Regions from separate parts of the Thioalkalivibrio sp. ALJ12 genome, predicted to be linked through region 1. Evidence: riboswitches for the same ligand, from Rfam matches in the RefSeq annotation. Region 1 holds a riboswitch; the other holds the start of a gene.
What was found. Region 1 has a riboswitch for cobalamin ahead of F467_RS0106285 (TonB-dependent receptor domain-containing protein). Riboswitches for the same ligand answer to the same signal wherever they lie in the genome.

Region 1 (16,019 bases):
TCAGGATCATTCGTCCGGTCTCCGGGTCACGGTAGACTTGGCCCATCGACTCGAAGCCGGAGCCGGCCTCGCCGGCACCCTCGGGCGGGTCCGGGATCTCGCGCCCTGGTTCGATCTCGGCGCCGCCGCTGGCCGGTTCCAGGCCACTCCCCGAGGCGGCCATCACCACCATCAGGCCGACGGCGAACACCAGCATGATGTCGGCCAGGTTGGCCAATGGCCCCATTGGTTCCTCGTCAGGGGCATCGAAGCGGCTGGCGCGGTAGTGCGGGACCCTCATGCCGCCGCCTCCAGGCGCTCCATCGCGGCGTCATACCAGCGCCGCCGGAGGCGTCCGAGCAGGAAACCGAGGATGCCAACCAGCAGCCCCAGCACCGTGGTGTTGAACGCCACCGTAACGGCCTGAGCGAGGATTTCCAGTTCGCCCCGGCCCATCGCGGCCAGCCCTGGACCCAGCGGGATCAGCGTCCCCATCAGCCCGAGCATCGGGCCGATGCGTGCCAGCAGATCCGCGCGGTCAATGCGGCGCCGTGCGCGGTAGGCCAGGCGCTCGGCATCGCCGGTGGCCTCCAGCCGGCGCACCCCGCCGGAGCGTTCGCCCAGTGCGAGCCCAAACTCCCAGACGGCGACCGCCACCAGCACCAGCAGGCCGACAATCACCGGCTCCAGCAGCCAGCGCACTACGGTATCCATCAGTTCCATCGTGATCGAGAACGGCATTCGCGTTTACCTCACTAACCTTTGTTCAGCGCTTCTCACCTTCCTGTGTAGGAGGCCAGCCCTCTGGCCGATGGGGTATATCCGGCGGCCCATCGGCCAGGGGGCTGGCCTCCTACAGGAGATGCCCAAGCGGCGGTTATCGGCGGCGGCCTGCGGCGATACCGCCAATCAGCAGCAGGAACAGCGCGGCGGCGACTAGCCAGGGAAGCCAGGGCATGCCGGCTGCCTCGTCGCCGGTCTCCTGGCCACTCTCGGCCTCGGCCGCTTCCGGCATCTCCTGCATCTCCCGGGCGTCCGGGTCCTCCAGCGGCTGGATCTCGGTGACACGACTGGGGTCGGCCTCCGCCTGTGCACGATCGATCTGCGCGGACGCGCGCACGGCCTCGAAGGCCTCGCGCAGTTCGGGGTCCTCCAGGCGCTCGGCCACCTCGTCCAGCATCGGGTGGTCGGGGCGCGTGTGCCCGCTGCCCGGCAGGCCGTGTTCCGCAACCAATTCGGCGAAGCGTTCGGACAGGGCGTCCAGTACCTCCGGCTCGGCCTCCCAGAACCCGCGACTGGCAGCCACCAGATGCACGGCCTGCAGGTGGGTCTTCACATGCACGTTGTGGCCGTCGGCGAGAAATTCGTCCACGCCCAGTCCGTGCCGGTCCTGCAGGTAGATGTCGTGCACCTCGTCCCAGACCCAGGAGCGCACGATCTCGGGGTTGGTGGCCTGCCAGCCCCAAAGGTTGTCGACGAAGTCGCGGGCCATGGTGCGGGCCCCGGCATAACCGTGATCCATCAGCGGCTCGATCCACTGCGGGTTCAGGTTCTGCCCCTGCAGCTCGCGCATCAGCGCGCGCCCCAGCGTCTCCACCTGCGGGTTGTCCGGGTCGGCATGCTGCAGCACGCGGTTGTCCGGCACCTCGCCGCGCAGGCTTTCCACGGCAGTGGACAGCCCACCCTGGAAATCGAAGCCGTCGTCGTTGTCCAGCAGCCCGTACAGGTGCGAGGCACGGCCCAGATAGGTGCGCCCGACCCCGGCCACGCGCGACTCGAACGCCTCGTGTGCCGCATCGCCGGATGCCGTTGTGCCGTAGGCATGCCCCATGCGGCGCAGGTAGGCCGCGCCCAGTTCGGCGCGATCCTCCCAGGCGCCGGAACGGTCCGCCAGGCGGTTGACCCCGGCGCCGTACGCCCCCGGTGCGGTGCCGAACACGCGCAACGCGGCCTGCTCCCCGGCGGCGGCACCGTCCAGTCCGGCCGCGCGCAAGGCCTCGGTGTCCTCCACCCACTGCGCGGCGACATCATTACGCGCCAACGACTCGCCGCCGGGATCGCGCAGATCCTCCGCCAGCGGAGCGAGGGCTGCTTCCAGTGCCTCTTCCAGTTCCGGGTGCTCCTCGAGGATGGTCTCCGAGGCGCCATCCAGCGCCAGCCGTGCGGCCCGGTCCAGCCACACGAGCTGGTCCTCGTAGAGATCGCGGAACAGCCCGGAGGTGGTGAACAGGGCATCCCGGCGACGGTCGCGCCCGGCCTCGTCGAGATCCATGCGCTCCAGACCCTCGACGATCCCGCGACTGTTCCAGGCGGGCCGGATTCCAAGCATGTCCATGCCGAAGGCGATCATCACCCCCTCGTCACGTACGGTGTCGGAGGCCCAGAGGATGATGGCCTCACTGCCATCCGCTTCCGGATCACCGTGCTCGCGGGCATCCGCGGCGAGTTCCTGACCGATGCCCCAGGCGATTCGTGTTGGCACCAGGTCCGCCGACAGGGCATGGAAGTTTGTCCCGGTGGGCAGTACATCCGGCGTGCGGATCGGATCGTTGCCCTGACCCGGTGGCACGAACCGACCCTCCAGGGCGGCCAGCAGATGGGCGCGTTCACTGGCGGGCGAACCCCGCAGCCTGGCGTCCCAGTCGTCACCGGCCTCACCATCCCCGGCCATCGACTCGAGCATCGTGTCCACGGCTTCGTCCGACCAGTCGCGACCGAACACATGCAGACCCAGCGGCATCTGGTCCTCCTGCATGTCGGTCAGGTAGTGGCCGATCTCGTGCACCAGCAGCTCTTCATCCATCTCCGCGAGCGGAGTGTCACCGTGGTCGTGCCCGTGGTCATCCCCATGATCATCGTCCCTGCCATGGTCGTCATGTCCATGGCCACCGTCCTGCTCATGCCCGTCGGAGTGGTCATCGTGGTGCCCATCTCCGTCGTCGTGGCCGTGATGGTGATGGCCGCGCGCCAGTTCGCGTTCGATGGTCTCGGTCAGGCCCAGCTCGTCGATACGCTCGCGCAGCGTCTGGGCGGCGCGCGAGCGGGTGGCCGCATCGGGCTGGGCCGCGGCCTCGTAGGTCTCCACCAGCTGGCGCAGTTCCAGCAGGCTGTCGTAGAGCTCGGTGGCCGCCAGCGGCGGCGTCAGGTGGCTGATCATCACGCCCATCGCCCGCCGCTTGGCCTGGATGCCCTCGCCGACACCATCGACGATGTAGGGATAGATGATCGGCAGGTCACCGCCGAGGATCTCGGGGTAGTCGTCCGGGGCGAGACCCGCGCGGCGGCGCGGGAGGAACTCGCGAGTGGAATGACGTCCGACGTAGACCAGCGCATCCGCCTCGAAGTGCTCGCGAATCCAGTGATAGAAACCGGCGTACTGGTGAGTCGGCGGGAAGGTCGTGTTCGCATGCAGCAAGCGCTCGCTGACCTCCCACCCGCGCGGCGGCTGCGGGCCGATGAACACGTTGCCGAACTCGATGCCGGGGAAGAGCATCTCGCCGTCGCGCGTCATGGCCTCGCCCGGCGGCTCGCCCCATCCGGTCAGACCCGGGATGCCTGTACGCACCAGGGCCTTGCGCAGCTGTTCGGTGGTTTCGTGTTCGTCTTCACCGGCCAGCGTGGCCTCCCAGGCGGCCTCGTATTGGGCGAGCAGGTCCAGCGCCCGTTCCTGGGCGTCGTGCGGGTAGCTCTCGAGCATATGCCGTAGATCGCCGACACCGCTGTCCAGCGCGGCCTCCGCCAGTTCGTGCTTGTCCGCGTCCCTGGCCGCCTCCAGACGCGCCTGCAGGTAGCCGATCGGTCCGTCGACCAGCTCCGCCTGCACCGCGGCAGGCAAGCCGTCGAAATACGCCTGGTACTGATCTCGATCCAGCGAGGCGACCCGGCCGGCGATCGCGTCCAGCGCGTCCGCCTGTTCCGGCAGATTCACCGCCCGGTCCTGGATCATGTCCAGCAGGGCCTCGGCATCCTCCGGCACCTCGTCCCCGAGGTCATACCCGGCGGCCTCCAGCCGTTGCAGGATCTCCAGCAGTGATTCCGGGACATCCAGCTTGTCGGCGCCAATGTTCTGGCGACCGGGCGGATGGTTGTAGTACACGACCGCGACCCGCTTGTCTGTGTTGTCCAGCTGGCGCAGCCGGTTCCAGCGCTGCATCCGGTCGGCCAGGGCCTCCACCCGCTCGCCCACCGGTTCGGGCAGCGCCAATCGCACGCCAGTGCGTTCGTCCTGCGTGGGCTCGCCCGCAGTCGCCAGCACCATCGGCTGACTGGCGCCCTGCAATTCCGGCATGGCCACGTGATAGTGGACCTTGTCCCAGGGGATGCCCTCGTGCGAGAGCCGCCACTCGGTCTCGCTCACGTCCGCCAGACGAATCCCCTTGACCACAGGGACATCCAGCTCGGCGAAGGCCTCGGCCACCGCCTCGCGGTTGCCACCGCCGCCCACTACGAAGTCCTGCAGGCTGACGATCCCGCTCAGCTCGGCGGGTGCCGCCGATGCGGCGAGGTTCTCGACTGCCTCGCGGCTGGCCCCACCCCAGCGCGCGAGGACCGCGAAGCACTGGGTATCCCGGGCCTCCAGCGCCTCGCAGGTCGCATCCAGAAGCTCGCGGTCACCGGGACGGTCACCGGTATCCAGGTCCAGCACGGCCACGGCCGGCCTGGCATCCAGGCCAAGATCCCCCGGGTCGGCCACCGACTGGCCATCCCGGTAATAGCGGATGGTCTCGCGCGGATCCGGTTCCGGCACGTCAATCGAGTGCCCGCCCCGAGCGCCCAGCCAGCGCATCAGACCCTCCATGTTCTCCGGTGTGCGGCCCTGATAGAACGCACGTCCGGTTAGCCAGTCGGCCTGGTTTGAGAAGCGCTCCTGCTGCCGGGCCAGGTGCTCGCGCGGATCCTCGCCCGCTTCAGGGTTCTCGGTCAGTTCGGTCCGGGCCTCCTCGTCCAGCTCCTCCAGCACCGCCTGGCCGTCGATGCGGGACAGCGCGGTCAGGCGCCGTTCGCTGTTGATTGCAAGGATCGGCGCTGACTCGGCCGGTGCCTCTTCGCGCAGCAGACGTTCGAGACGACCGGCCTGGTCCCCGAACACCGCTGCCACGAGCACCGCGTCGGCATCGCGCCACAACGCCCGGATTGACGAGTCCGACTTGTCCGCCAGCTGCTCAGGCGTGCGCAGCACCACCTCGGCATCCGGCACGGCCTCCAGGAATCGATGCGCACCGGCGGCCACCTCGGGGGCCGAGCGCTCGGAGACGATGCCGACGATCTGGGGCCCTGCCCATACGGGCGTGCTCCACAGGCCGACGATCAGCAGGACCAGGCTGCGTTTCCAGAAGGACATGCGATAAACCCCGAAGAAAATTCGATGGGGCGACGCCACCGGTGCAATGGTGGCGTCGCCAATCCGTTATACGCAGGAAGGTGCCGTGGAAACGGCACCCGAAAACCAGCAACGGCAGATGCAATCAGCCGCGTTTGTTGGCCGGCTGCCAGAGGACTTCCGCGCCGTTCTCGTGACGTGCAAGCACACGGCAGAGCACGAACAGAAGATCCGACAGGCGGTTGATGTAGGCCAGTGAACTCGGCCGCAGCGCCTCATGGTGATTCACCGCCACCAGACGACGTTCCGCACGGCGGCATACCGTACGGGCGATATGGCAGTCGGCCGTGGCCGGGCCACCGCCCGGCAGGATGAACTCCTCGAGCGGCGGCAGATCGGCGTTGAAGCTTTCCAGCTCGACATCGAGCCGCTCGACAGAGGCATCCGGTAGCGCCTGATGCCCCGGCACCGCCAGCTCCGCCCCCAGGTCGAACAGCTCGTGCTGAACCAGGGCCAGCACGCGCCGAACCTCTTCCGGGAGATCGTGGACCAGGACCCGGCCCACGACACTGTTCAGCTCGTCCACGTCACCAAACGCCTCGACGCGGTGGCTGTCCTTACCCACCCGCGAGCCATCCCCCAGGCCAGTCCGGCCTTCGTCACCCGTGCGGGTCGCAATCTTTGACAGTCGATTACCCATGCATCACCTCTGCTGGTAGCGCAGCTTGACGAAAGCGGCCCGACCCGGCTGGTTGTACCCTCCGGCGGTCTCGTAGTCCTTGTCGAACACGTTATTGACCGTAGCCTGAATCTGCCATTCCGGCGCAATCTGATAGCTCGCACGCAGATTGAGCAGGCCGTAGCCGGAAAGGCGCTCGTCGTTATTGGCGTCGTTATACGAACGGCTCTTCGCAATCACCGACCCGCCCATTGAGAAACGCTGAAACTTCCGATCGAGATCCATACGGGCCGTAATGGGAGAGCGTCTCTGCAACTCGTTTCCCGTTTCCCGGTCTCGGGCATCCAGTAGGGTCAGTGAAGCGCCTGAAAGCCATTGGCCAAATTCGTATCGGCCATCCACTTCGACTCCCCGAATTCGTGCTTCCTCAACGTTTTCCGGTGGAGCGAACCCTGCAATCAAGTTTTCAACTCGTGTCTCGAAAGCGCTCAAATCAAGATATCCGGATCCCGCCGAATAACGGGCCCCTATTTCGAAAGTTTCAGATTCCTCTGGATCAAGGTCAGGGTTGCCGCGGAAAAACCCGATGTCAGGATGGTAAAGTTCGTTAAACGTTGGGGCCTTGAATGCTGTCCCGTAAGAAGCCCGCAGTCGCCATGCTTCCGCGACCTGGAATCCCCAGGCGACTTGACCGGTAGTTTTACTACCGAACTGTTCATTGTCGTCGTATCGTAACGAACCCTCCAAAGTATGCCGGCCTAGATCGGCTTGGAGAACCCCAAACCCACCAATGTTGTAGCGGCTGGTCTCCTCATATTCGTCCGTACCGAATCCCTCTCTTAGCCCAGGATCATCGACCTGAATACGGTCCTCACGGGCGTCAACGCCTGCCGTGAGGAACAGCTGGTCCGACAGGACGATTTCGTTCAACCAGTCGATCGAATCACGCTTCGTGTCATAACGCGATGTGAATTCCCCATCCACATAGCGATCATTTTCATCACGTGCATGTGCAACACTCAGCTCAGTATCCCAACGGTTATTCACCGGGATGCGGAACCCCGCACGGAGGGCTGCATGGACAAAGTCGGTGTAGTCATCTCCCTCCGTACTGTCAAACTCTGACTCCCCTTCCGAGTACAGTACGTTGCCGAAAACCTCAATCCCATTGTCTAGTCGATGGGTCACCTTGGTCGCAAGCGAGGTGTTGTCGTAGCCGTCACGGTCATCGTCTCCAACGTCATCCTGCACATTGATGCCGTCGGTCTCGAAATGGCTGAGCGAGAAGCTGTAGTTCGTGTTCTCGGTTCCGCCGGCGACGCCCACACCCGTTTCCCAGGTGTTGAAGCTGCCGCCCCCGACAAACGCGTTGACCCTGGGCGGCCCCTTCTGGCCCTCGCGGGTAAAGACCTGCACCACGCCGCCAATGGCGTCGGAGCCGTAGATGCTGGTACGCGGTCCGCGCACCACTTCGACGCGCTCGATCTCCTCCGGTGGCAGGAACTGCCAGCTTGCCCCGCCACTGGTGGCCGACCCCATGCGCACGCCGTCGATCAGGAGCAGGGTGTGGTCGGAACTCGTGCCACGCGTATAGACCGAAGTAGTCTTGCCAAACGCACTGTTCTGGGAGGTCTCGATCCCGGCGCGGCCCTCCAGCAGGTCGGTGAACTGCTGCGGCTGCAGGCGCTCGATCTCTTCGCGGTCGATGACGGTGACCGAGGACAGGGTCTCGTCGACCGTCTGCGCGACGCGCGCGGCCGTGACCTGGACCACGTCGAGGGTGTGCGCTTCGGAATCGGCGTCCGGCGTCTCGGCGAGGACCGGGGTGGTGGCCAGCAGGATGGCCGTGGAAAGTGCTGTGCGTTTCATGTCGTCCGTGTCTCCCGGCGAGCCGCCCGCACGCCGTAAATTCGTCGGGACCACGCAGGCAGGGGGGAGAGAGACACGAGGGGGACCGGGCACAGCCGCTATGCGACCAGGCCCGATCATCCGCCTCGCATGCCCGCCGCATGCCGCGCGATCATTCCCTGGCCGGTCTCCGGGCTGACGAGCGTTCCGGTGCGGCGCCTTCCCGAACGATTCCGTTCAGTGGCGTGTGCCGCGACCATCAGAGGCCGTCATGGCCTCTCGCTCGATTACCGTTGCGGGGGCAGCGTCGGATTCGTCCGCAGGCATCCAGATACCTGTAGCGGGCTCACCGAACTTCCCGTTTAACCCCTCGGCGAGACACGCCGAGGGGCACCAGAAAACGCACGAAAGCCTACACAGTTGGTCAAGAAATTACCAGACCCGGGAAATGCGCGGCGTCAGGATCGCTGGGCCTCGGCCTGCACATAACGTGCGCCGCTCTTGAGCAACCGCCCCCAGGACTTGTCCTGCAGCATGGCGTCAAATTCCGGCGACCGTTCGGCACGCAAAGCCACCGGCGCCGCCTGCGCGCCCTCCTCCACCGGATGGGCGGCCAGCATCTCCAGGCGGTCGGGATTGGCGCCATATTGCCGTACCAGGAAATCACGCATGGAGTCGGACAGCGGCAGATGGTAGATGCGCGTCAGACGCAGGGCCAGCCATTCCGCCATACGGCTGAGATCCTGACGCACCATACGCACCATCGCCGAACCCAACCCCGCCTTGGCATCCGCACTCATGCCGACGTACAGGCCTCCGAGATAGGCGGCGGGATTCGCATAGATCGCGCGCTGGATACTCGGGTTGGTCAGGTCGACCAGAGGCTCCAGAATCAGTGCGAGCTGGATGCCGATGCGCTTGGCGGTGTCCGCATCCAGTGGGTGCCCACCAAAGTAGAACAGGTCGCCCTCGCGCCGGATGCCGAGCTCGGACAGGTACTCACAGAACCGGTCGGCCAGGCGCAGCTTCTGGTCGTCCGCCAGCTCGATCACCTCCTCGCTCACGCGGATACCGCGCGCACTGCGCTTGAACCAGCTCTGCTGCCCCTTTCTCTCGACCTGCTGTCGTCGCAGCGCCTCCCAGCGCTCGACCGCGGCGGTATAGCGACTCTGCGCCTGCATGAGCTGGTCCCGCGCCGCGCGCAGGTCTTCGACATGACGCAGCGCCCGCCCCAGCAGGCGGCCTTCCGGCGAATTCACAGCGGGGCGGGACTGTTCCAGTTGCGAAAGTGCATCCAGCACCTCGCGCCCGATACCCAGAGTCGGCGAACGCAGGACCTGCGGATCCAGGCCACTGGCCGGGCTTTGCGCCAGCAACATCGCGAGCGAGCGCAGGCGACTGACCACACCCGCCTGAGCGACGCGGAAACGGTTGCCCTGATACTCCAGCCGATCCAGCGCATGCCCCAACCGCCAACCACCCGACCATTCGAAACTCAGCCGCCGGATCTGCCGCCCGTTGACCATCTCGAAGGCCAGTACAAACATGGCCTGCGTATCATCCAGTGTGCAGCGCGACAGGTCATCCGAGTCCGCCGCTGAAAACAGGCGGTCCAGAAATTGATCGATCCGCCGGACGCCATCCTCACGGGTTGGCGCGACGCCCTGAAGCCGGTCGCGCAGCGGATCCGCCAGTTCGGAGGCATCGTGGTGCAGTTTTTCCAGCGCGGCCAGACGAGCATCCGCAGTGGCATCCACCAGATCCGCGACGCGCGAGCGCAGCCCCAGCCGACGATAGATCTCGATCTGCTCGGCCGCTGCTGCGAGGCTGGTATCGCCGGTCATCTCGCGCACCGCGACCGCGACGCCTTCCGGCGAGATATCCACCTCATGAAGCAGAACCTCGGCGGCCTTGCGTCGCCGCATGTCCGGCGCCATCTCGGCCATCGCCAGGTCGCGGGTCACGAACAGCAGGTCCGGCAAAAAGTCGATCGTATTGCGCAGCTGATCGCGTGAGCGCTCCTGCCGCTTGCCCCGCGTGGCATCGGCAATAAACCGCGCCAGCAGGCCAATCACCCCGAACAGCAGCGTGTAGACGGCAAAAAAGATGAAATTCTGGGCCGGGGCGGCGTGGCCAAAGCCCAGGAAATAGCCCCCCTGCATCGCGAGGAAGGTCACCGGGCCGGCCGCCCACAGCAGCTGCAGCATGTTGAGCGACCAGGGCACCTTGCGCGCGGTCGCCGCGACCTCGGTGATCCGGCTGCGCCCGGCCGCCTCGATCAGCACATGGTCCTGGCTCGGACTGGCGGCCTGGGGGGCCTCCTGCCGCTGTTGCCGCTTGCGAAACCTGCCAAACACGCGTCGTCCCTGCCCCCTCAGCGTTTCCGTGAAGTGTAGGGAAAACAGACAGGTTGCGGGTGCCCGGTCAGGAAAAAATGTTCAGGGAGCCAGGAAGTAGTCCGCAATCCCTACGCAGCACTGCGACCCCGGACTGCCGCCTCCCCCGGCGGCGTCGAAACCACCTTGGGCGCCTCGTCGGCATACAGATAGTCGCGGGTGAGCGGCACGGCATCCTGCTGTTTGGCCACCTGGATGTGGAACACCACCTGGCGCCACCAGCGGAAGGTCGCCTCGCAACTGGCCAGATAGAACTCCCACATGCGGCAGAAGCGCTCGTCGAAGTGGCCCACTGCCTCGGCACGGATGTTCTGGAACCGCCGATACCACTCGGCGAGCGTCTCCGCATAGTGCAGCCGCCAGAACTCGATATCGGTGGTATGCAGCGGGGTCGGCTCCAACGCCTCCATCACCTCGGACAGTGCCGGGGTATAACCGCCAGGGAAGATGTACTTGCTCAGCCAGGGGTTGGTGGTCCCCGGAGGCCCCTGGCGGCCAATCGTGTGCAGGACGGCCACGCCATCGTCCTTGAGCAGGTCGTTCACCCGCTGGAAGAACGTGCCGTAATTGGGCACGCCGACATGCTCGAACATGCCGACACTGACGATCCGGTCGTACTGGTCGTCGTGTTCGCGGTAGTCCTGATAGAAAAAGCGCACGCGATCGTCCAGCCCGCGGCGCTTCGCCTCGGCCTGGGCCACTCGCAGCTGCTCCCGGGACAGGGTGATTCCGTCCACCTGGACATCGGCGTTCTCGGCCAGGTGAAAGGCCAGCCCACCCCAGCCGCAGCCGATATCCAGCACCCGCTGACCGGGCTCCAGCACCAGCTTCTTGCGCAGCATCGCGCACTTGGCCTGCTGGGCCTCCTCCAGGGTCATGTCCGGGCGCTCGAAATAGGCACAGCTGTAGAACATGCCTTCGTCGAGAAAACGGCGGAACAGCCACTCGTCCACGTCGTAATGATGGGAGATGTTCTGGTAGCTGCGCGCGATACGGTTGCCCTGCTCGAGGACCGCGCGAAACATGCACACCAGCGGGTGCACACGACGCTGGAATCTGGGCGCGAAGTTGCGCATGGCCACATCCAGAAACACCCGGATGCCCTCGGGACCCGGCGACCAGAGCCCGTCCATATAGGTTTCGCCCAGCTGAAACCCGGGATCTCGCGCGATGCGCTTGAGGGCCGCCCGATCATGGACCTGCAGCGTGATCTCGGGTGCCCCCTGCCCGAAACGGCGCTCGCTCCCGTCCGGCTCGCGCAGGATCAGCGTGCCGTGGTGCATGTATTCGTTCAGCATCCGTTCGATCATTGCGTCCCTTCCCATGCGAATCGCCTGCTATATTAAACAGAGTCTAGATATCGCACTCGCTCCGCCGCAAGCCTCTGAATTGGCTGATCCCTGCCACTCCAAAAGGTTCCACACTCACAATACCGGAATTCCTCATACGGGCAACCTCTATACGGGGGCCTCACACACCTTCCCTCACCGATGGCAAAACCGCTAACCTGAGCACATGACACTGCGCCCGACCCAAGCCTGCGAACACTGCACCCTGCGCCAGCTCTGTCTGCCGATGGGGCTGCCACAAAACGAACTCTGGCAACTCGACGAGATCGTGCAGCAACGCCGTCCGATCGAAAAGGGGGCCTTGCTGTTCGGCATGGGCGAGCGCTTCGACACCCTGTTTGCCGTACGCACCGGGGCGTTGAAGACCGTTCTGATCGGCGACGACGGTACCGAGCAAATCACCGGCTTCGCCCTCGCAGGCGATCTGCTGGGGCTGGATGCGATCCACTCCAGAAAACATCCGGTCAGCGCGGTCGCCCTCGAATCCACCAGTGTCTGCGCAGTCCCGTACACCCATGTGGACGACCTCGCCGGCAGGCTTCCGACATTCCGCCAGCACATGATGAACGTGATGAGCCAGGGGCTGGCTCAGGACGAAAGCCTGCATGCCCTGCTCGGGCAGCGCACGGCGGAGCAGCGCCTGGCCACATTCCTCGTCACCCTGTCGGAGCGGCATCGTGCACGGGGCCTGTCCACCGAGCGCTTCTACCTCCCGATGTCGCGCGCCGACATCGCGAACCACCTGGGGCTGACCCAGGAGACCATCAGCCGCCTGTTCACACAGCTGCGCAACCAGGGCGTAATCAACCTGCACACCCGGGATCTCGAGATCCTCGAGCCGACGACCCTGCGCAGCACCGCCGGCGTGACCTTTACGCCCGCCGCCAGTAGTGCCTGAGGCCGCCCGGCCACACGACTTCGACTGCTTCTGGGATTTCGCCCTGCGGATATGGGCCTGCGCCCCCGCACGGAAACGCCTGCTGCACTGGCAGGACGCCCATGACGTCGATGCCATCCTCGCCCTGTTCGCCCTGTGGTACCCACGGCGAGTACACACACACGACTGGCAGGCGCTGATGCAGGCCGCCGCGCGCTGGCGCGAGCAAACCACCTCGCGCGTGCGCGCCCTGCGCCGCCGTCTCAAGCCCAACAGCCCCGATGAGCGACAACGCCAAGCCCTGTACGACGCCGTGAAAGGGCTGGAGCTGGCTTGCGAGCGCACGGCTGCGATGCGACTGTGTCAGCGCACGCAGGCGCTGGGCAATCCCGCTGCGACCCCCGATCTTGCGCGGCGTTTACACCTGCTGTTTCCCACCCTTCCCATGACCGAGATCCTGGACGGATTACCCGAACTTACACACGTCGGCTGCACATAGCAGAGGTTCGGGCTATCCTCCCGACACATTTTCTACAGGCAAGCGGCATGTCGGACGATCTGCGCAATCAGCTCCTGAAGGCCGGACTGGTGGACGAAAAACAGGTGCGCAAGGCCAAGAGCCAGAAGCACAAGGCCCAGAAGACACAACCGAAAAAGAAAAAGGGCAAGCCCGCCGACGCCGAGGCTAGCGCCGCTGCGGCTCGTCAAGCCGAGCAGGCCCAACGCTCGCGGGAGAAGAACCAGGAACGGCAGGAAAAGGCCGAACGCCGCGCGCGCCGGGCGCAGATTCGCGAGCTGGTGAACCAGCACCTGGCCCCGATCCCCACTGGCGACGCCGCGATCGACTATCACTTCCAGTTCGACGGGCAGGTCCGCCACCTGCCGGTGACCGAGGACACCCGCAAGCGCCTGGTCGACGGCCGCGCGGCGCTGGCCGGCCTGGAGCTGCACCCGAGCAAGGGGTTCCGCGTAATCCCGCGCGATATAGCGGACAAGATCCGCGAGCGGGATGCCGAATGGCCGCTGGTTATCCCGGCCGAGGAAAGCGGCGGTTCCGAGCCCGATCCCGACGACCCGTACAAGGACTACGTCGTCCCCGACGACCTCATGTGGTAACGCCTCGCTCGGGGCTCACGCCTTGCCGGCATCGCCCCCGGCCTGGGCGGTGGGGAGTTCGGCGAAATGCTCGCGCGCACGGGCAACCAGCTGGGCCGGCAGCCCGTTCTTCTCGGCAATCGTAAGACCAAAGGACACACCCGGCTCGCCAATCAGCAGCCGGTAGGTCGGGGACAGCGTCTCGGCATCGAACTGCATCGAGGCGTTCACGATGCCCGCGTGCTGGGCGGCATAGTCCTTCAGGGGCGCCAGGTGGGTATTCACAATCCCGCGCGTGCCACGCGCACGCAACTCGTCCAGCATCGCCATCGCCAGTGCCGCGCCCTCGTCGGGGTCGGTGCCCGTACCCAGCTCGTCCAGCAGGATCAGGGTCTCCGACCCCGCGTGATCAAGAATCCGCTTCAGAACCTCCACATGGCCGGCAAACGTGGACAGGTGGTGGAACAGGCTTTGATGGTCGCCGACATCGACCATCACCTGATCGAAGCGCCCGATGCGGCAGTCCTGCTCGGCCGGGATATGCAGCCCGCACCAGGCCATGGTGACCAGCAGCCCGAGCGTCTTCAGCGCGACCGTCTTGCCGCCGGTATTCGGCCCGGTGATCAGCAACAGGGGCTGCTCGCCATCCAGCCGGATCGACAGAGGCACCGGCTGCGGCCCGTTGCCCTCGGCGAACTGCAACAGCAGCAGCGGGTGGTAGGCCTCGATCAGCTCCACCCCGGCCTCCGCCTCCAACCGCGGGGCATGGGCATTCATCTGTGCGGATAGCTGCGCGGCGGCGGATGCCAGGTCGATCCAGGTCAGTGCGGTCAGCATCAGTTCCAGCGGCTCGCCATACTGGCGCACCACGTCGGTCAGCTCGCGCAGCAGGCGCTGCTGCTCGGTATTGATCTGGCTGTTGACCGTATCCAACTGGTTGTTCAGCGGCACCGCCTCGATCGGCTCGACGATCTGGTCGCGCCCGCCCATCGCGGTGCCGCGACGCACACCCTTGACCGCATTGGCCGCCTCGCCACGCAGCACCATCACCGCGCGTTCCTGGTGCCACTGCACCTTCAGCGCGTCCTCGCCCTTTTGCGCGACATCGGAGGCCGCCAGGCGCTTTTTCACCACCGCCTCGACCTCGTAGCGCAGGCGCCCACGCTGCTCGAAGGCCTCGATCAACGCGGGGCTCGCGTCCTCGCGCAGCGACCCGCCGGGGTTCAGGCACGCCGACAGGCGCTCTTCCAGCCCCTCGGGCGGATACAGCTTGTTCAGGTCCGCCGGATAGATCTCGGGGGTGTCCGCCAGTTGATCCGCCAGCTCGCGGGCCTGACGCATGATTGTCTGGAGGTTGTGCAGGGCCTGCACCGGCAGCGCAGCCCCGGGGTTGGACGCCTGGCGCAGCGCCGCGCGCACGTCCGGCAGTTGCCCCAGACGCGGCAGGGTCCCGGCATCCAGACGCTGGCGCGCAACGGTCACCGCGGTCTGCAGTGCGCGCGCCGCATCCAGGTTCGGTGCCGGCTCCAGCCCGCGCGCGGCATCCGCGCCGTAGGGCGTCGCGGTCAGGCGCTCCAGCAGACGCTGGATCGCGGGGAATTCGAGGGCCTTCAGATCAACCTGCATGACATACCCTTGTGCATGAATTCGCTATTGCAGCCGGAGCCCGGGACCCTGTGTGTGGGAGCCGGCTTGCCGGCGAAGCCCCTGCCTGCATCCGGCTTTGGCAGGGGCTTCGCGTGCAAGCACGCTCCCACAAGGGGAAGACCAGACTCCGGCTTACTCCTCGGCCTTCTTGAACATCCCGAGGTAGGCCTTTTTCTCCAGCAGCGGTTCGCGCATCACCGCCAGCATGTCGTCCAGGTGTTCCGGCGTGCTCATACCAACCAGGGAGGTGCCCAAGCCCGGCGTGGAGCGGTTGAACTGCATCGCGCGCTGCGCCGGATTGGGCAGGTTCGCCAGCTGCTGTTCGACCACCTCCACCGACTGCTGGGCGAGGTGTCCCTTCAGCATGGAGTGGGAGGCGAACATGTACACCTCCAGCTGGTGCGCGGCCTGCAACGGGCTGGCCACATTGCCCTGCCCGGTCGCGGTGTTGAAGCGGGTAAAGCCTTCCAGCATCACCTGGTTGAACGGGAGCATCCCGATCTTGAAGTGGTGCCGGGCGTGGTCGTCGCCGGTCACGGTCTGGGCCGCACGTTCGGCCAGCCCCTGCATGGAGGTCAGCGACTGAAACACGGCGGCATCGGTCTCCTCGCGGAAGCCCTCGAACGTGGAGATCCCGTAGGCGCGGATCTTCTTTTCCCGCGCCGCCCGCTCCAGCATCTGGAACACTGGCTCCAGCTTACGGTTGGTCGCCTCCTTGCCAATCTCGTGGATATGGACCTCGGGCTGATCAATGACGAAGGCATCCAGCGTCTCGACCCCCATCAGCGAGCGCGACAGCTCCATCTGATAGTGGATGTACTCTGGCGTC
Region 2 (16,019 bases), on a different contig from region 1:
GAACATGGACGGCGAGTACATCCTGGCCCTGGATCAGGGCACGACCAGCTGCCGGGCGATCCTGTTCGATCGTGAGGCGTCGATCATCGGTGTCGCCCAGCGCGAGTTCACCCAGCATTACCCCCAGCCCGGCTGGGTCGAGCACGACGCGATGGAGATCTGGGGCACCCAGATCGGGGCGGCGCGCGAGGTGCTGGAGACCCGCGGTATCAAGCCGGCCCAGCTCGCGGCCATTGGCATCACCAACCAGCGCGAGACCACCGTGGTCTGGGACCGGGAGACGGGCAAGCCGATCCACCCGGCAATCGTCTGGCAGGACCGGCGCACTGCGGGTTTCTGCGACGAGCTGAAGGCGCGCGGGCTGGAGGAGACCATCCGGGAACGCAGCGGGCTGGTGGTGGATGCCTACTTCTCCGGAACCAAGCTGCGCTGGCTGCTGGATCACGTGGACGGTGCGCGCGAGCGCGCGGAGCGCGGCGAGTTGCTGTTCGGCACCATGGATACCTGGCTGATCTGGAATCTCACCCGAGGCGAGCGGCATGTAACCGATGTCTCCAACGCCTCGCGCACGCAGCTGTTCAACATCCACGAGCTGGACTGGGATGACACGCTGCTGGACGAACTGGAGATCCCGCGGGCCATGCTCCCCGAGGTCCGGGGCTCCAGCGAGGTGCTGGGCCATACGGGCACCGAGATGTTTGGGGCCCACGAGATCCCCATCGCGGGCGTGGCCGGCGACCAGCATGCGGCGCTCTTCGGGCAGACCTGCTTCGATCGCGGCATGGCCAAGAACACCTATGGCACCGGCTGCTTTCTCCTGATGAACACCGGCACCGAGCCGGTCACTTCGCACTCGGGTCTGCTCACGACCGTCGCCTGGAGCGTCGATGGCCAGGTCGAGTATGCGCTGGAGGGCTCCATCTTCATTGCCGGTGCCGCGATCCAGTGGCTGCGGGACGAGCTCAAGCTGATCGATTCGGCCGAGGACTCGGAATACTACGCGAGCAAGGTGGAGGACTCCGACGGCGTCTATGTCGTCCCGGCATTCGCGGGGCTCGGGGCTCCGTACTGGGACATGTATGCCCGCGGGGCGATCTTCGGGCTGACGCGCGGTACGCGCAAGGAACACATCACCCGCGCCACGCTGGACTCCCTGGCCTACCAGACCAAGGACGTGATCGACGCGATGGAGCAGGACTCCGGCATCGCGCTGAAGGGCCTGCGCGTCGACGGCGGTGCGGTCGCCAACAACGTGATGATGCAGTTCCAGGCCGACATGCTCGGGGTGAATGTCGAGCGCCCGGTGGTCACGGAATCGACTGCCCTGGGGGCTGCCTATCTGGCCGGGCTGGCCGTGGGTTTCTGGACGCGCGACGAACTGGCGCAGAAGAGCCAGCTGGACCGGGTATTCGAGCCGCAGATGGATGCGGCCACCCGCGATCGCTACTACCGGGGCTGGAAGAAGGCCGTAAAACGCACGATGGGGTGGGCGCGCGAGGACGACCAAGAGGCGCCCAACTAGCGGGCGGGTGGTCCGGGGGAGCTGGCTGGCGTGGGCAGGGGCTTCGCCGCCAAGGCGGCTCCCACAGGGGGCAGTGGGTAGAGCGATGACTCTTACCCGGCGCTACCCTGAAGTCTGTGGGAGCGGGCTTGCCCGCGAAAGCCCCTGTCAGAGTCAGACCCTGCCGGGTCAGTCGATGCTGGCCGGTTCGGCCGCGAGCTGGCCGGACTGATAGTCGCTGATCGCCTGCTCGATCTCGTCGGAGGTGTTCATCACGAACGGGCCGTAGTGGGCGATCGGTTCGCCCAGCGGGCGGCCCTTGAACAGCAGCACTCGCGCATCCTGCTGGGCGATCAGGTGGATCTGCGTCTGTCCGCTCCAGGTGCCCAGTTCGCCCGTCTTCAACCCGGTCAGCTCGCCGTCATAGACATAGGCGAGCACCCGGTCGTCCAGCTGGACGGCCAGCGACAGGCGGTAGCCTGCCGGCAGGCTCAGATCCGCCATCGCCGCACCTTCTCCGATCTGTTCCAGCGGGCCTTCGGTATCCCCGGCGCTGGTCTGCCAGGAGCCGGCGATCGCCTTGAAGTGCAGTGGGCCGTCGTCTTCCGGCAGGTGGCGCATCGCGTCGGCGCGCACGTCGCGGTAACGCGGCGGGTCCATCTTGCGCCGAGCCGGCAGGTTTACCCATAGCTGGAAGCCGTGCAGCCCGTCCGAGTCCAGCAGGGGCATCTCGGAGTGGATGACCCCGCGCCCGGCGCTCATCCACTGCGCCTCGCCTGCCTCCACACGACCCTGGTTGCCCATCGAATCTTCGTGGGTCAGGCCGCCATGGACGAGGTAGGTCAGCGTCTCGAACCCGCGATGCGGGTGGGAGGGGAAACCACCGATGTAGTCCTCCTTCGCACTGGCCTTCAGCTCGTCCAGCATCAGGAAGGGATCCAGGCCGCCGCGAAAGTCATGGATGCGGCGAATCTTCACACCCGCGCCGTCCTGGGTCGGGTGGGCTGTGCGTACGCTGTCCGGCGGTGTGGGGGTCATGACTTCTCCTAGGGAAACACTGATAAATGTACACGCTCGCGCTCGAGTTGCTTTTGCGTGCGAACAAGGCGCGGTGACCGCCGTGCAGTCATTCTGCACAAGGGAGCCGCAACGCCGTGCGCGCGCAAAAGCGACTCGAGCCCTTGCATTCAATGGCTTGTGGGGTTGGCACCCCAGGTTCCCCGATCCTGCGTTGCGGCCCTTGCCGGTAGAACCACTACCGGCTGCGCACCGCGCCTTGTCTCGGAGAACCTGGGGTGCCAACGCGAGTGTGTACATTCATCAGTGTTTCCCTTGATTAACCCTGCAACCATACCGACCATAAAAGCAAAAGAAAATTGCAGTCAGGGCCTGTCATGGGGCGGTTGCAGCGATGTCAGCTCCAGCCAGCTATCGGCAAAGAATTCAAGACTCTCCACGAAATCCGGGTCGTGTTCCTGGCGGTTGATGGTCAGGTGCAGCATGACCGCCTCCGGCTTCGGCGGATGCCCGGTCGTCAGGGTCCAGGCGAGGGCGTTCGGGCAGCTCGGCAGGGTGAAGCGCACACCGCCATTGATGCACTCGCGCCGGACACGAAACTCGCCCCACAGGCAGTAGACGACGCCGGCATCGGGCCCGGTCTCTTCAACAAGGGCGTCAATGGCGGGGCAAAGCCGGGGCAGGGCCGGTACGGTCAGCTCGGCCTGCAGGGAATCGGCGACAGCTTGCAGGGGCAGGGTGCGAAAGAATTCCACCGGGATTCCTCGTTACGGGATGGTCGGCATGAAGACCGGCTGGCCGTCGATCTCGCCGGTGCTCAGTGGCTGGTTGTACAGCCGTTCCAGCGCGGAGGGCACCAGCATGGTTCGGGTGGGGCCCCAGCAGGCCTTTCCGTCGGGGAACATCAGCAGCAGGTGATCGCAGTAGCGTACCGCCAGGTTCACGTCGTGCAGCACCAGGATCGCGGCGCGGTTGTCCCGGGCGATGCCCCGTATATGGTCCAGCACCGCCACCTGGTGGTGCAGGTCGAGCTGGCTGGTGGGCTCGTCCAGCAGCAGGAGCCGCGGGTTCTGGGTGAGTACGGTGGCGATGGCCAGGCGCTGGCGCTCGCCACCGGACAGGGTATCGACCAGGCGGTGCTCCAGTTCCGCCAGATCCATGCGGGCCAGGGCGGCGCGGGCCTGGGCGTAGTCCTCGGCGGACTCGATGTCCCAGGGCCGCAGGTACGGGTGGCGGCCGATCAGAGCCGTCTCCAGTACTGTTGCAGGGAAGCCGTCGTGGTGCTTCTGGAATACCAGACCCAGTTCGCGCGCCAGGCGGGCACGCGAGTAGTCGGGGAGTGGGCGGCCGCGTACATGGACCTCTCCTGCGCGGGCGGCGCGCAGCCCGCCCAGTGTGTGCAGCAGGGTGCTCTTGCCCGCGCCGTTCGGGCCGAGGATGCCCCAGCACTGTCCCGGGTTGATGGTCAGGTCCAGGGGTGAGCCGCTGGCGCGTTCCGGAATATCGATGACCAGATCGTGGGTGGCCAGCAGGGTGTCCGGCCCCGGCGCCTCGTGCACGCTCTCGGCACCCGGCGCATGGGGGTCGCCGTGACGTTGGGGGTCGGCAGTGTGCGGAGGCATCAGCGGCTCCGGTACAGCAGGAACAGGAATACGGGGACGCCCAGCATCGCGGTGATCACGCCGACGGGCAACTGCTCCGGGGCGATCATCGTACGGGCGAGGGTGTCGGCCAGCGTCAGCAGGATGCCGCCGCCGAGTGCCGAGGCCGGCAGGATCACGCGCTGGTCGTTGCCGAAGATCAGCCGGAGCATGTGCGGCACGATTAGTCCGACGAAGCCCACCGCACCGACCTGCATGACCGCCGTGGCGGTGATCAGTGCCGCCGCGACGTAGATCGTCCATTCCACCGGCCGCACGGCCACGCCCAGTGCGGCCGCCTGCATCGGGCCGCGCGCCAGCACGTTCAGCGTCCGTCCCAGCGGCAGGGCCAGCAACACGACCAGCACCAGCACACCCCAGGCGGGGTAGGGGTTGCGGGCGTGGGAGACATCGCCCATCAGCCAGTACAGCATCCCGGGCAGCTCCGCGGTCGGGCTCACGGCGAGCAGGAAGCTGATCACGGCGCCCCAGCCGGCCGCCACGACTACGCCGGTCAGCAGCAATCGGGTCGGCGTCCAGCTGCCGGTGCCGTGCGCCAGGCCGAACACGATCACCGTGGACAGCAGCGCGCCTGCGAATGCGGCGACCGAGACCGAGAACATCGACAGCCCCGCGAGCATGGCCAGCAGGGCACCCACCGAAGCCCCGCCGGAGAGGCCCAGCACATAGGGATCGGCCAGCGGATTGCGCAGCAACACCTGCATCAGGGCACCGGCGACGCCCAGCAGCCCGCCGGCGGCGAATGCGGCCAGGGCGCGTGGCAGGCGCAGTTCCAGTACCAGCGTGTTGTGCAGGCGGCTCCCTTCGCCCTGAATCACCGCGAGCAGGTCGCCGGGGGCAATGGCGACGCTGCCATAGGCCAGCGCGATCAGGATCGCAAGCAGCGACGCCGGGAGCAGGACCCCCGTGGCGAGGAGGAAGGAGCGCGTCACGGCTGGTCAGTCGTCCCGGCGTGAACGGGCCCGTTCCAGCTCTTCGCACATCAGCCGGGTCCCTTCGGCAATCCGCGGGGTGTGACGCTGGAGCAGCGACGGCGGGATAAAGAACAGGTTGTCGCGCTGCACCGCAGTCATGTCCTCCCATTGTTCCCAGGCAATTACCCAGTCCGGCCGGTCTTCGCCCATGCCGCCACCGATGATCACCTCCGGGTCGGCCTCGATCACGGCCTCGCGGTCCATGCGCGGCACCAGGCGGTCCAGGTGACCGAACACGTTCTTGCCCCCGCACAGGCGGATGGCCTCGCCGATCAGGTGATCGTCGTTGACCGTCATCAGGGGCTGTTCCCAGACCTGGTAGAACAGCGGGACCGGGTCACGGTCGGAATAGTCCAGCCGCAACGTCTCGATCTCGTCGAGAAAGGCCTGCACCGCCTCCTCGCCGCGTTCCTCGGTACCGGCCAGCTGCGCCATGCGACGCATGCTGGAGGCCACGCCCTCGAAACTGCGCGGTTCCGAGACATAGACGTTCAGCCCCAGATCGCGCAGGCGCTCGATCTGCGAGATGGAGTTGCCACTGCGCCAGGCGACCACCAGGTCCGGGTCCATCTCGACCACGCGTTCCAGGTCGATGCGGCTGTAGCCACCGACTCGCGGGATCATCTCCGCCTCCGGCGGGAAGTCGCTGTGCTGCGTGACGCCGACCAGCTGCTCTCCGGCGCCGACGGCGAACAGGACTTCCGTGATGTGCGGGGCCAGGCTGACGATACGTTCGGCGGGCCGGTCGAGCGTGACCTCGCGATCGTCATCGTCGGTCACCGTGACCGGTTCGGCCAGTGTCGGCCCCGCGCACAGGAGTAGCGCGGCAAGGGCCGTTAACTGGCGTTTGAGGGAAGTGAAAGTCATTAAAAATCCGACTGTTGTGGATTGTTCGTAACGTAAACAATACTGTGTTTTCGGGGCGCCGCACGGGCAGCGAAAGCGCCTCATCATAGCAGCAAGGGCAAGATGGTTTGGTGCCCAAATTGGTCGGGGGCACCCTGAGCGCGTATCATGCTCCGCTTTCGTCAGGTGCCTGCAGTTGGCAGGTGAAACGGGAAGCTGGTGCAAGTCCGGCGCTGCCCCCGCAACGGTAAGCGAGCGGTAAATCGCTCGGCAGACTGGCCACTGGGTCCTGTGCCCGGGAAGGCGTCTGCCGGTCGGCATCCTCCGACGCTCGCAAGCCCGGAGACCGGCCTGGCGGTGATTCATCCTGCGACCGTGCGGCGGGCAACGGTCGAGGGCGCAGGTGCGTTCCTAAAAGCCTGTTCCTTCGTGTCTTCGCCGCGCCGTCGCCTCGACGGAACCTCATGACGGCCCCAGCTCCCAACCAGTCAGAAGAGAATCCGAACGCGTTCGCCTCGGCGGAGCGCGCAGCGGTCTATCGCGTGATCGGCGAGCGCCGGGACATGCGGCATTTCCGCCCGGACCCGGTGGACCCCGATACCCTGCGGCGCCTGCTGGAGGCCGCGCACCAGGCGCCCAGCGTGGGCTACATGCAGCCCTGGCGCTTTCTGCGGGTGACCGACGCGCGGCTGCGCGATGCGTTGCACGGGCATGTGGCGGCGGAGCAGACACGCACGGCCGAGGCCTGCGGCGAGCGTGCCGCCGAGGTGCACCGGCTGAAGCTCGAAGGTATCCGCGATGCGGGCGAGCTGCTGGTGGTCGCGTTGACCGATGGGCGCGAGCGCTACGTGCTGGGTCGGCGCACCATCCCGGAGATGGACCTGTGCTCCGCCGCGTGTGCGATCCAGAACCTGTGGCTCGCGGCCCGGGCCGAGGGCCTGGGCATGGGCTGGGTGTCGCTGTTCGACCCGGACTGGCTGGCCGGGGAGCTGGGGATGCCGAAAGGGGCCTGGCCGATCGCGATCCTTTGTCTGGGTCATGTGGATGCGTTCTACGAGCGGCCGATGCTGGAAACCGAGGGCTGGGATCAGCGACGGTCGCTGGACGAACTGGTGTTCGAGAATCGCTGGGGCAGCCGTACCGACGCACCCGGCGGTTCCTCAGCGAGTGGATGACCCGATGCTGATCGCGTTCCTCACGCTGCTTGGTGCGCTGGTGCTGGATCGCCTGATCGGCGATCCGCGCCGCTGGCACCCGCTGGCCGGGTTCGGGCTGCTGGTCCAGCGCCTGGAGGCCCGGTTCTACCGCGATGGTCGGGCCCGCGGCGCGCTGCTTCTGGCCGTCCTGGTGGTGCCCTTTGTGCTGCTGACGGTCTGGTTGCAGCAGCTCCTGCCGGTCTGGCTGGTAGGGCTGCTGGTACTGGCGTTGGCGCTGGGCTGGCGCAGCCTCGACGAGCACGCCGAGCGCGTGGCCCGGGCGCTGGAGGCCGGCGATCTGGGCCAGGCGCGGCAGCAGGTGCAGATGCTGGTCAGCCGCGACAGCGAGGCCCTGGATGTGGCCGGGGTCAGCGGCGCGGCGGTGGAGTCGGTACTGGAGAACGGCAACGATGCCTTGTTCGGCACCATTTTCTGGTTCCTGGTGGCCGGTGCGCCGGGGGTGGTGCTGTATCGCCTGGTGAATACGCTGGATGCGATGTGGGGCTACCGCAATGCGCGTTACACGCGCTTTGGCTGGACCGCGGCGCGGCTGGATGACCTGCTGAACTGGATCCCGGCGCGCATGACCGCGCTGGCCTATGCCCTGGCCGGGCGCACTCGCGATGCCCTGCAGTGCTGGGGCGAGCAGGCCGCGGCCTGGAAGAGCCCGAACGCTGGGCCGGTAATGGCCGCTGGGGCGGGCGCACTGGGGCTGGTGCTGGGCGGTGCCAGCCAATATCACGGCGAGCGTCAGTGGCGTCCGCGCCTGGGGATGGGCGCGGCACCGGATGCCGCCGGCATCCGTGCGGCGATGGGGCTGGTGGATCGGGCGCTGGCGCTGTGGATGGGCGTGCTTGTCATCGGGGTGAGCCTTGCGATCTTCTGAGCTGAACAGAGCGCGGCCGGCACCGACCGGGGCCGTGCTAACCCAGGTGCATGGTGGCGGACTGCGCGCAGCTGCCAGGCATTACGGGGTGGCGCCGGAGCAATGGCTGGACCTGTCTACCGGCATCAACCCGCACGGCTATCCGCTGCCCATGCCCCCGGCGGACGTCTGGGCGCGCCTGCCGGAGCCCGACGACGGTCTGGAGGCGGCCGCGGCGCGGTACTACGGCTGCAAAGGGCTGTTGCCCCTGGCGGGCTCGCAGGCGGCCATCCAGCTGCTGCCACAGCTTCGCCCAGCGGCTGCTCGGGTTGGCCTCCTCGCGCCCAGTTACAACGAACACGCGCGGGCCTGGCGCATGGCCGGGCATCGGGTCGAGGCGCTTCCTGCGCTTGGCGACGCGGCGCCGGCCGCGATCGAGGCACGCCTGCCGCAGCTGGATGTGCTGGTACTGGTCAACCCGAACAACCCGACTGGACTGCGCGTGACCGTGGAGACGCTGCTGCGCTGGCATAAGGGGCTCGCGGCACGCGGCGGCTGGCTGGTGGTGGACGAGGCCTTCATGGATACCAGCCCCCGGCACAGCCTGTTGGCGGCCGACCCGGGCACGGACCTGGGCCCGGGGCTGCTGGTGCTGCGGTCGCTGGGCAAGTTCTTCGGTCTGGCCGGGGCGCGGGTCGGATTCCTGGCGGCGGAGCCGGCGCTGCGGGCGGCGCTGGCGGAGCGGCTGGGTCCGTGGGCGCTGTCTGGCCCGGCGCGCTGGGCGGCCACCCGAGCGCTGGAGGATCGCGCCTGGCAGGAGCAGACGCGCGCGAACCTGACCGCGGCGGGTGCGCGGTTGGAAGAGCTGCTGCGGCGGTACGGAATCGCTACCGAAGGTGGCACCGCACTGTTTCGCTGGGGGCGCCGCGATGATGCGGTCGCGGTTCAGGATGCGCTGGCGCGACAGGCGATCCTGGTGCGGCGTTTCGACGACCCCGCCAGCCTGCGTTTCGGGCTGCCGGGCGACGAGGCCCAATGGCACCGCCTGGAACAGGGACTGGAGGCGTTGTGAGCGCGACCACGCTGATGGTGCAGGGGACCACCTCGGATGCCGGCAAGAGCGTGCTGGTGGCCGGGCTGGCGCGGGTGCTGCATCGCCGTCGGCTGTCGGTGGTGCCGTTCAAGCCGCAGAACATGGCGCTGAACAGCGCGGTCACGTTGGACGGCGGCGAGATCGGGCGCGCCCAGGCCCTGCAGGCCGCCGCCTGCGGCCTGGAGCCGCATACCGACATGAATCCGGTGCTGCTCAAGCCCAGCTCCGATCAGGGGGCGCAGGTGATCATCCACGGCCGTCCTGCGGCCGAGCTGGATGCTCGTGCCTACCATGACTACAAGCCCGTCGCCCGCGAGGCCGTGCTGGCCTCGCATCGACGGCTGACCGCGCAGTATGCGCACGTGCTGGTGGAAGGGGCGGGCTCGCCGGCAGAGATCAACCTGCGCGCAGGCGATATTGCCAACATGGGGTTTGCCGAGGCGGTGGACTGTCCGGTGATCCTGGTCGCAGATATCGACCGTGGCGGCGTGTTCGCGCATCTGGTCGGTACGCTGGCGTTGCTGAGCGCGACGGAGCGCGCGCGGGTGCAGGGCTTCGTGATCAACCGCTTTCGCGGCGATATCTCGCTCCTGCAGCCTGGACTGGACTGGCTGGAGCAGGAGACCGGCAAGCCGGTGCTGGGCGTGATCCCGTATCTCCACGGGCTGTACCTGGATGCTGAGGACGCCCTGCCGCGCGAGGCGGTGCCGGAAAAGGCGGTGGATGCCCTGAAGGTCGTCGTGCCGGCCCTGCCGCGCATCTCCAACCATACCGATTTCGACCCGCTGCGCCTGCACCCGGGTGTGGACCTTCGCTTCGCCGGCCCGGGCGAGTCGCTGCAGCCGGCGGATCTGGTCATCCTGCCGGGGTCCAAGGCCGTTCGCGACGACCTCGCCTGGTTGCGGGAACAGGGCTGGGAAGACGAGCTGCAGCGCCATGTGCGTTATGGCGGCAAGGTGCTCGGGATCTGTGGCGGCTTCCAGATGCTGGGCCGGGTCGTGCACGACCCCGACGGTGTCGAGGGGCGGCCCGGCTCCACGCCGGGGCTCGGCTGGCTGGACATCGAGACGCGTCTTGCTCCCGAAAAGCGTCTGGAACGTGTTCACGGGGACCGTGTGCTGGGCCGGGAGGCGCGCGTGGAGGGCTACGAGATCCATGCAGGAGTGACGACAGGGCCCGGGCAGGATCGCCCGCTGCTGGAGCTGCAGCATGGCCCGGACGGCGCGCGCAGCGAGGACGAGGCCGTGGCGGGGACCTATGTCCACGGGGTATTCGATACCTCCGCTGCCGCCGAGGCTTTGCTGCACTGGGCTGGCATGCGCAATGGGAAGGAGCACGGCGAAGACCTGGCGACCGCACGCGAGCGCGGCCTGGAACGCCTGGCCGATACCCTGGAGGCGCATCTGGACCTGGGGCGCATCCTCGCGCTGCTGCGCGCAGGGAACACGGAGACCGTGACATGAAGACGCTGGTGCTCGGCGGAGTGCGTTCCGGCAAGAGCCGACTGGCGGAGCAACTGGCCGATGCCAGCGGCCTGCACGTGACCTATGTCGCCACCGCGCGTGCCGACGACGCCGAGATGGCACGCCGCATCGAACGCCACCGCGCCGACCGTCCCGGAGACTGGGGACTGATCGAGGCGGGTATCGGCCTGGCCGCCGCGCTGGAAGAGGCCGCAAGGCCAGGTGAATGCTTGCTGGTCGATTGCCTGACGCTGTGGCTGACCCAGCTCCTTTGCACCGAGGACGAGGCCCTGATCGAACGCGAGCGGGAGGCCCTGATCGCCACCGTGCCGCGCCTGCCGGGCACCCTGGTGTTCGTCTCCAACGAGACGGGCATGGGCATTACCCCGATGGACGCGCTGTCCCGCCGCTTCGCCGACGAGGCGGGCTGGCTGCACCAGCGCCTGGCCCCCACGATGGACCGCGTCGTGCTGACCGTCGCCGGCCTTCCGCATGTGCTCAAGGGTGAACCGCTGGAATGAATAGACCAACGCGCGAAACAGGCACCGTCATTGCGAGGCGCGCAGCGTCGAAGCAATCGGCCCGGGGTGAACTGACGGATTGCCACGTCGCCTTCGGCTCCTCGCAATGACGGGCGTCATTGATGAAGGGTGTTGGTTTCAACATCGGAGGAACACGTGACCGAAGACTGTGACTGGCTGCAGGTGCCGCCGGCACCCCTGAGCGCCGAGGCGCGTCGTGCGGCAACAGAGCGGCAGGCCCAGCTGACCAAGCCGCCGGGTTCGCTCGGGCGACTGGAGGCGATCGCCGAGCGCCTGGCCGCCATGCAGGGCGTGGGCCAGCCCACGCTGGAGCGGGTTCATGTCGCGGTGTTCGCCGGCGATCACGGTGTGGTGGCGGAAGGCATTTCGCGTTTCCCGCAGGCCGTGACCGCGCAGATGGTCGCGAACTTCGCGAACGGCGGTGCGGCGATCTCGGTGCTGGCGCGGCACCTGGGCGCGTCCATCGAGGTGATCAACCTCGGTACCGTGGCCCAGCCTCCGGCCGTCGCCGGTGTGCAGCAGCTGAACCTGGGCCCCGGCACCGCAAACCTGGCCCGCGAACCCGCGATGACGTCGGCGCAGCTGGAACGCGCGCTGAACGCCGGCCGCCAGTGTGCCGAGCGCGCGCGGCGGGGCGGCACACAACTGTTCATCGGTGGCGAGATGGGCATCGGCAACACGACGGCTGCCGCCGCAGTCGCCTGTTCGCTGCTGGGTCTGCCGCCGGTGGACCTGGCCGGGCCTGGCACGGGTCTGGATGCGAATGGCGTGCGCCACAAGGCCGAGGTGATCGAGCAGGCCCTGCGCACCCACGCCGCGGTGCGCGGCGAGGCACTGGGTAGCCTGCGTTGTCTGGGGGGCTTCGAGATTGCGGGGCTGGCCGGCGCTTACATCGCCGCGGCGCAGATCGGGCTGCCGGTGCTGGTGGATGGTTTCATCAGCACCTCGGCGGCGTTGGTGGCCGAACGGCTGTGCCCGGGCACGGCAGACTGGTTCTTCTACGCCCACAGCTCGGCGGAGCCGGGGCACCGGCGACTGCTGGAATCGCTGGCGGCCGAGCCGCTGCTGGATCTCGGCATGCGCCTGGGCGAGGGCAGTGGGGCGGCCACGGCCGTGCCCCTGCTGCGCCTGGCCTGCGAGCTTCACGCCGGCATGGCGACCTTCGCCGAGGCTGGCGTGTCGGGCGATACCCCATGACCAAATCGGTCCGTATCGGTCTGCTGCGCCACGGCGAGACGACGGGTGCCGGCTTTCGCGGGCGCGGCTGCGATGATCCGCTGACCCCGGAAGGCGAGCGGGCGATGCGTGCGGCGTTCGAGTCCTCCGGCGAGTGGGATCGCGTCGTGTGCTCGCCACTGCAGCGCTGTCGACTCCCGGCCGAAGGCTTCGCCCGCGCGGCCGGGCTCCCCGTCCAGTGTGATCCCCGCCTGCAGGAGCTACATTTTGGGGACTGGGAGGGGCAAACGGCCGAGGCCCTGATGCAGACGGACGCCGAGGCGCTGGGTCGGTTCTGGGAAGACCCGTTCGGCTACCCTCCACCCAACGGCGAAGACCTCGGAAGCTTCCGCGACCGGGTGCTGGCCGGCTGGGAACAGAGCGTAGTGGCGCCGGGCGGTCGTGTCCTCGTCGTTACCCACGGCGGGGTGATTCGCCTGCTGCGCGCACAACTGGAGGGCTGGCCGTTGGAGAAGCTATTGTCGATCGAAGTGCCGTTGGCCTCTTTGCACGTTGTCGAGCCGGGCCAGCGCGAGGAGATGCCCTCGTGATCAAGCAAAACAAATGTAGGAGGCCAGCCCTCTGGCCGATCGGGAATATGCCAACGCCCCATCGGCCAGGGGGCTGGCCTCCTACAGCAGGAATGGAAGGGGGGGCGCAATGAACTCCGTATTTGCGCCCTTCTGGCTGGCCCTGCAGTTCCTGACCCGCGTGCCGACGCCGGCACAGGAGCCACGGCCCGAGGACCTCGGCCGTTCGGTCCTGGCCTATCCGCTGGTGGGGCTGATCCTGGGTCTGGTTCTGGTGTTGGTGGGGATCGGTCTGTCCGCGATCCCCGGGGCGCCGGTGTTGCTGGTCGCGGCGCTGGTGCTGACATTCTGGGTTGCGCTGACCGGCGCGCTGCACCTGGACGGCCTGGCAGACACTGTGGACGCCTGGGTGGGCGGCCAGCGGCACCCGGAGCGGGCCCAGGCCATCATGAAGGACCCGGCCTGTGGCCCGATGGCGGTCGCGGCGCTGATCCTGATCCTGTTGCTGAAAGGCACGGCGCTGGTGGCGGTGGTCGAGACCGGCGCCTGGGTCGCGCTGCTGCTTGCGGTGCTGCTGGGGCGCGTGGTGCCGCCGGTGCTGTTTCTGACCACTCCCTACGTAAACCCCGTCGGATTGGGCGCGGACATGGCCAGGCACCTTCCACGCAGCGCCGCCATCGGCGTTGTCGCAGTCTCGGCCGCAGTGGTGCTGGTGCTGGGCCTGCTCTCCGGCCTTTGGGGGGTGATACCGGCCCTGCTCGCCGCCGGGCTGACGCTGTGGATTGCAACGCGCGTACTGCGACACTGGCTGGGAGGCTTCACCGGCGACACGGCCGGGGCCACGCTGGAGCTGGTAGAGACCCTGACCCTCGTGATTCTGGTGCTGACGCTCGCGGGCTGAGCCCGGGTCGATCAGGCCAGGGTCAAGGCAAGCGTTGTCACGAAACCGTCACGGGATTGCCACATACTGACGGGATGAGCTCATTCCCCTCTCGCCTGAACCCGGGCCTTCTGGTCCTGCGCACGCTGACGAACCCCCTGCGGGCGGTGCGGGAGGTGGGCGAACTGGAGGCGATACCCCCCTGGTGGCAAACCTTTCTGCGTCTGGCGCTCCCGGTGCTGCTGCTCAGCGTGATTGCCAGCCAGTGGCTGTACCAGGTCATCCCGACCGGGCTGCCGCCGGAGGCGATGCCGGGGGCCTGGGGCTTCGGCGTCTACAGCGTGCTGGCGATGAGCATCGGGGTGCTGGGTCTGGCCTGGTCCGCGCACTACCTGACCGAGCTGTTCCAGGGCTACTCCCATCCGGACCGGGCGATGCTGGCGGTGACCATCGGCCTGCTGCCCGCCTGGGTAGGCAAGGTGGCCGCCGCCTTTCCCTGGCCCTGGGGCAACACCGTCGGCCTGCTGCTGATCTTCTACAGCCTGTGGCTGCTCTACTGGTCGCTGCGCGGCATCCTCGGCCTGAAGCGCGGCAACCGCATCGGCCTGTTCGTGGCCACCGTCTTCTGTGGCGCCTTCATCACCCTCATCTTCGGCTGGCTGCTGATGGACCTGATCCCCGGCGCCACCCCCGAGACCCGCATCGGCACCACCTGGCTGATCTGAGACCCCTCGTTCGCGGGATAACACTCGTAGGAGCCCAGCCCTCTGGGCGATGGGGGGTTGGCCAGCCCCAATCGGCGAGAGGGCTCGCCTCCTACAGTAGCGGGATCACACCTGGGGGAGATGCTGATCTAATCGCCCGATGGGCAGGGGCTTGTGACGCCTCAAGGAAACATTGATCAGTGTTTCCTTAATGGCTGGCGGGCCCGATCCTCAGGTGCTCCTGCGCGTAGGTGCGCAGGGTCTGGTAGTCGGTGTGCATCTGGTCGGTGAAGTGGCAGGCGCGCTGCAGGGCCGGGGCCAGGTCGGCCGGCTTTTCCATGTATTCGTGGACCAGGCGGTTGCGCAACTGGCGCATCTGCAGCCATGCGTCGGCGTTCTGGATGAGGCCGAGCTTTTCCAGGCGGGATAGGTTGTCGATAGCCGGACCCGCGTTCTCCCCGGCGCTGGCGAGAAATGCAGGAATGAACTTGTCCATGATGGTGTCCTGCATACGGCCGAACTTTGCGCCAAAGGATTCGAGCCGGTCCACCCCGGTGTCGGTGGCGAGCAGCGCCTGAACGCGGTCGGGATCGACGGTGCAATCGCCTTCAAGCAAGCGTTCTCTCACCGCCAGCAGGTGCTTGTCCTCGCGATCCACCAAATCAATCAGCCGCGCGAGCCGCTGCGGTGGCGTCGCGACGGTCACAGGGCGACACCCGTGCGGTCGGCATGCGCATCGATGGGGCGGTGCGGCGTCCCTCGCGGATGCACCACGATGTCCACACGGCGTTCGCCCAAGCGGCGTTGCAATGCCGCAGACAGCCGAAGTTCCCGGTCCAGCAGGTCATTCGGGGTGCCGTCTGCCTCGATGTAGAGGTCGATGTCGCCACCGCGCGCGGTATCATCCACGCGCGAGCCGAACAGCTTCACGTGTGCATCCGGCCCGAATGCACGGGCCACTTCCTCGCGGATAATCGTCTGTTGTTCGTCGCTCAGGCGCATCGCTCAAGTATATCAAGGCCCTGGGCACATACCCGAACCGTCTCGCCTTCAACCACCACCGTCATCCCGCGCACCCACCACACCCCTGTCATTGCGAGGAGCGCAGCGACGAAGCAATCGGTCGGGAGCAGCAAGGTGCTGGAATCAAGCGGCTTGCCACATGCAGCCGATTGCCACGTCGCTGCGCTCCTCGCAATGACGGGGTGAAATCGCCACCCTTGAGGGGCCGGGGCGCGGCGCCCGTTTCCGTACCATCCTGCCACCCGAGTCATCTCGGAAGCCGCGCAGCCACCACTCCCACAGCACAGTCATTCCGGAAACCGCGCAGCGGTTATCCGGGATCTCTGCAGTGCGGGCTGCCCGGCGGTTGCGGGATGGTCCGGCGTGTGGAGATCCCGGCCGCAGCGCTGCGGCCGGGATGACGGGGGGTGTCTGGTGCGGATGATGGTGTGGCTGTGGCGCGTGGTGTGGCGCGTTGGAGGGCGCATGTGCCGCAGGCGGCAACGATTTGCCGCCCGCGGCGAAAAAAA

Region 2: it holds a riboswitch for cobalamin, as region 1 does, so the genes downstream of both, bluB (5,6-dimethylbenzimidazole synthase) here and F467_RS0106285 (TonB-dependent receptor domain-containing protein) in region 1, are expected to answer to the same signal.

What each region holds. Positions count from the first base shown of each region.
Region 1 is NZ_KB899538.1:1,308,445-1,324,463, reverse strand. It holds gene F467_RS0106305 (DUF2149 domain-containing protein) at 1-280, opposite strand, end outside; gene F467_RS0106300 (MotA/TolQ/ExbB proton channel family protein) at 277-720, opposite strand; gene F467_RS0106295 (cobaltochelatase subunit CobN) at 857-5,320, opposite strand; gene F467_RS0106290 (cob(I)yrinic acid a,c-diamide adenosyltransferase) at 5,445-5,999, opposite strand; gene F467_RS0106285 (TonB-dependent receptor domain-containing protein) at 6,003-7,847, opposite strand; cobalamin riboswitch at 7,990-8,239, opposite strand; gene F467_RS0106280 (hypothetical protein) at 8,285-10,183, opposite strand; gene F467_RS0106275 (cyclopropane-fatty-acyl-phospholipid synthase family protein) at 10,294-11,532, opposite strand; gene fnr (fumarate/nitrate reduction transcriptional regulator Fnr) at 11,738-12,469, shown strand; gene F467_RS0106265 (TIGR02444 family protein) at 12,462-12,947, shown strand; gene F467_RS0106260 (DUF2058 domain-containing protein) at 12,995-13,564, shown strand; gene F467_RS0106255 (DNA mismatch repair protein MutS) at 13,580-15,169, opposite strand; gene F467_RS0106250 (aldo/keto reductase) at 15,323-16,019, opposite strand, start outside.
Region 2 is NZ_KB899539.1:198,438-214,456, forward strand. It holds gene glpK (glycerol kinase GlpK) at 5-1,522, shown strand; gene F467_RS0108310 (pirin family protein) at 1,691-2,539, opposite strand; gene F467_RS0108315 (hypothetical protein) at 2,884-3,273, opposite strand; gene F467_RS0108320 (ABC transporter ATP-binding protein) at 3,286-4,140, opposite strand; gene F467_RS0108325 (iron ABC transporter permease) at 4,140-5,111, opposite strand; gene F467_RS0108330 (cobalamin-binding protein) at 5,118-6,020, opposite strand; cobalamin riboswitch at 6,167-6,369, shown strand; gene bluB (5,6-dimethylbenzimidazole synthase) at 6,464-7,174, shown strand; gene cbiB (adenosylcobinamide-phosphate synthase CbiB) at 7,179-8,081, shown strand; gene cobD (threonine-phosphate decarboxylase CobD) at 8,170-9,132, shown strand; gene F467_RS0108350 (cobyric acid synthase) at 9,129-10,616, shown strand; gene cobU (bifunctional adenosylcobinamide kinase/adenosylcobinamide-phosphate guanylyltransferase) at 10,613-11,137, shown strand; gene cobT (nicotinate-nucleotide--dimethylbenzimidazole phosphoribosyltransferase) at 11,294-12,355, shown strand; gene F467_RS0108365 (histidine phosphatase family protein) at 12,352-12,924, shown strand; gene cobS (adenosylcobinamide-GDP ribazoletransferase) at 13,034-13,804, shown strand; gene F467_RS0108375 (YIP1 family protein) at 13,879-14,508, shown strand; gene F467_RS0108380 (hypothetical protein) at 14,696-15,193, opposite strand; gene F467_RS0108385 (nucleotidyltransferase family protein) at 15,190-15,489, opposite strand.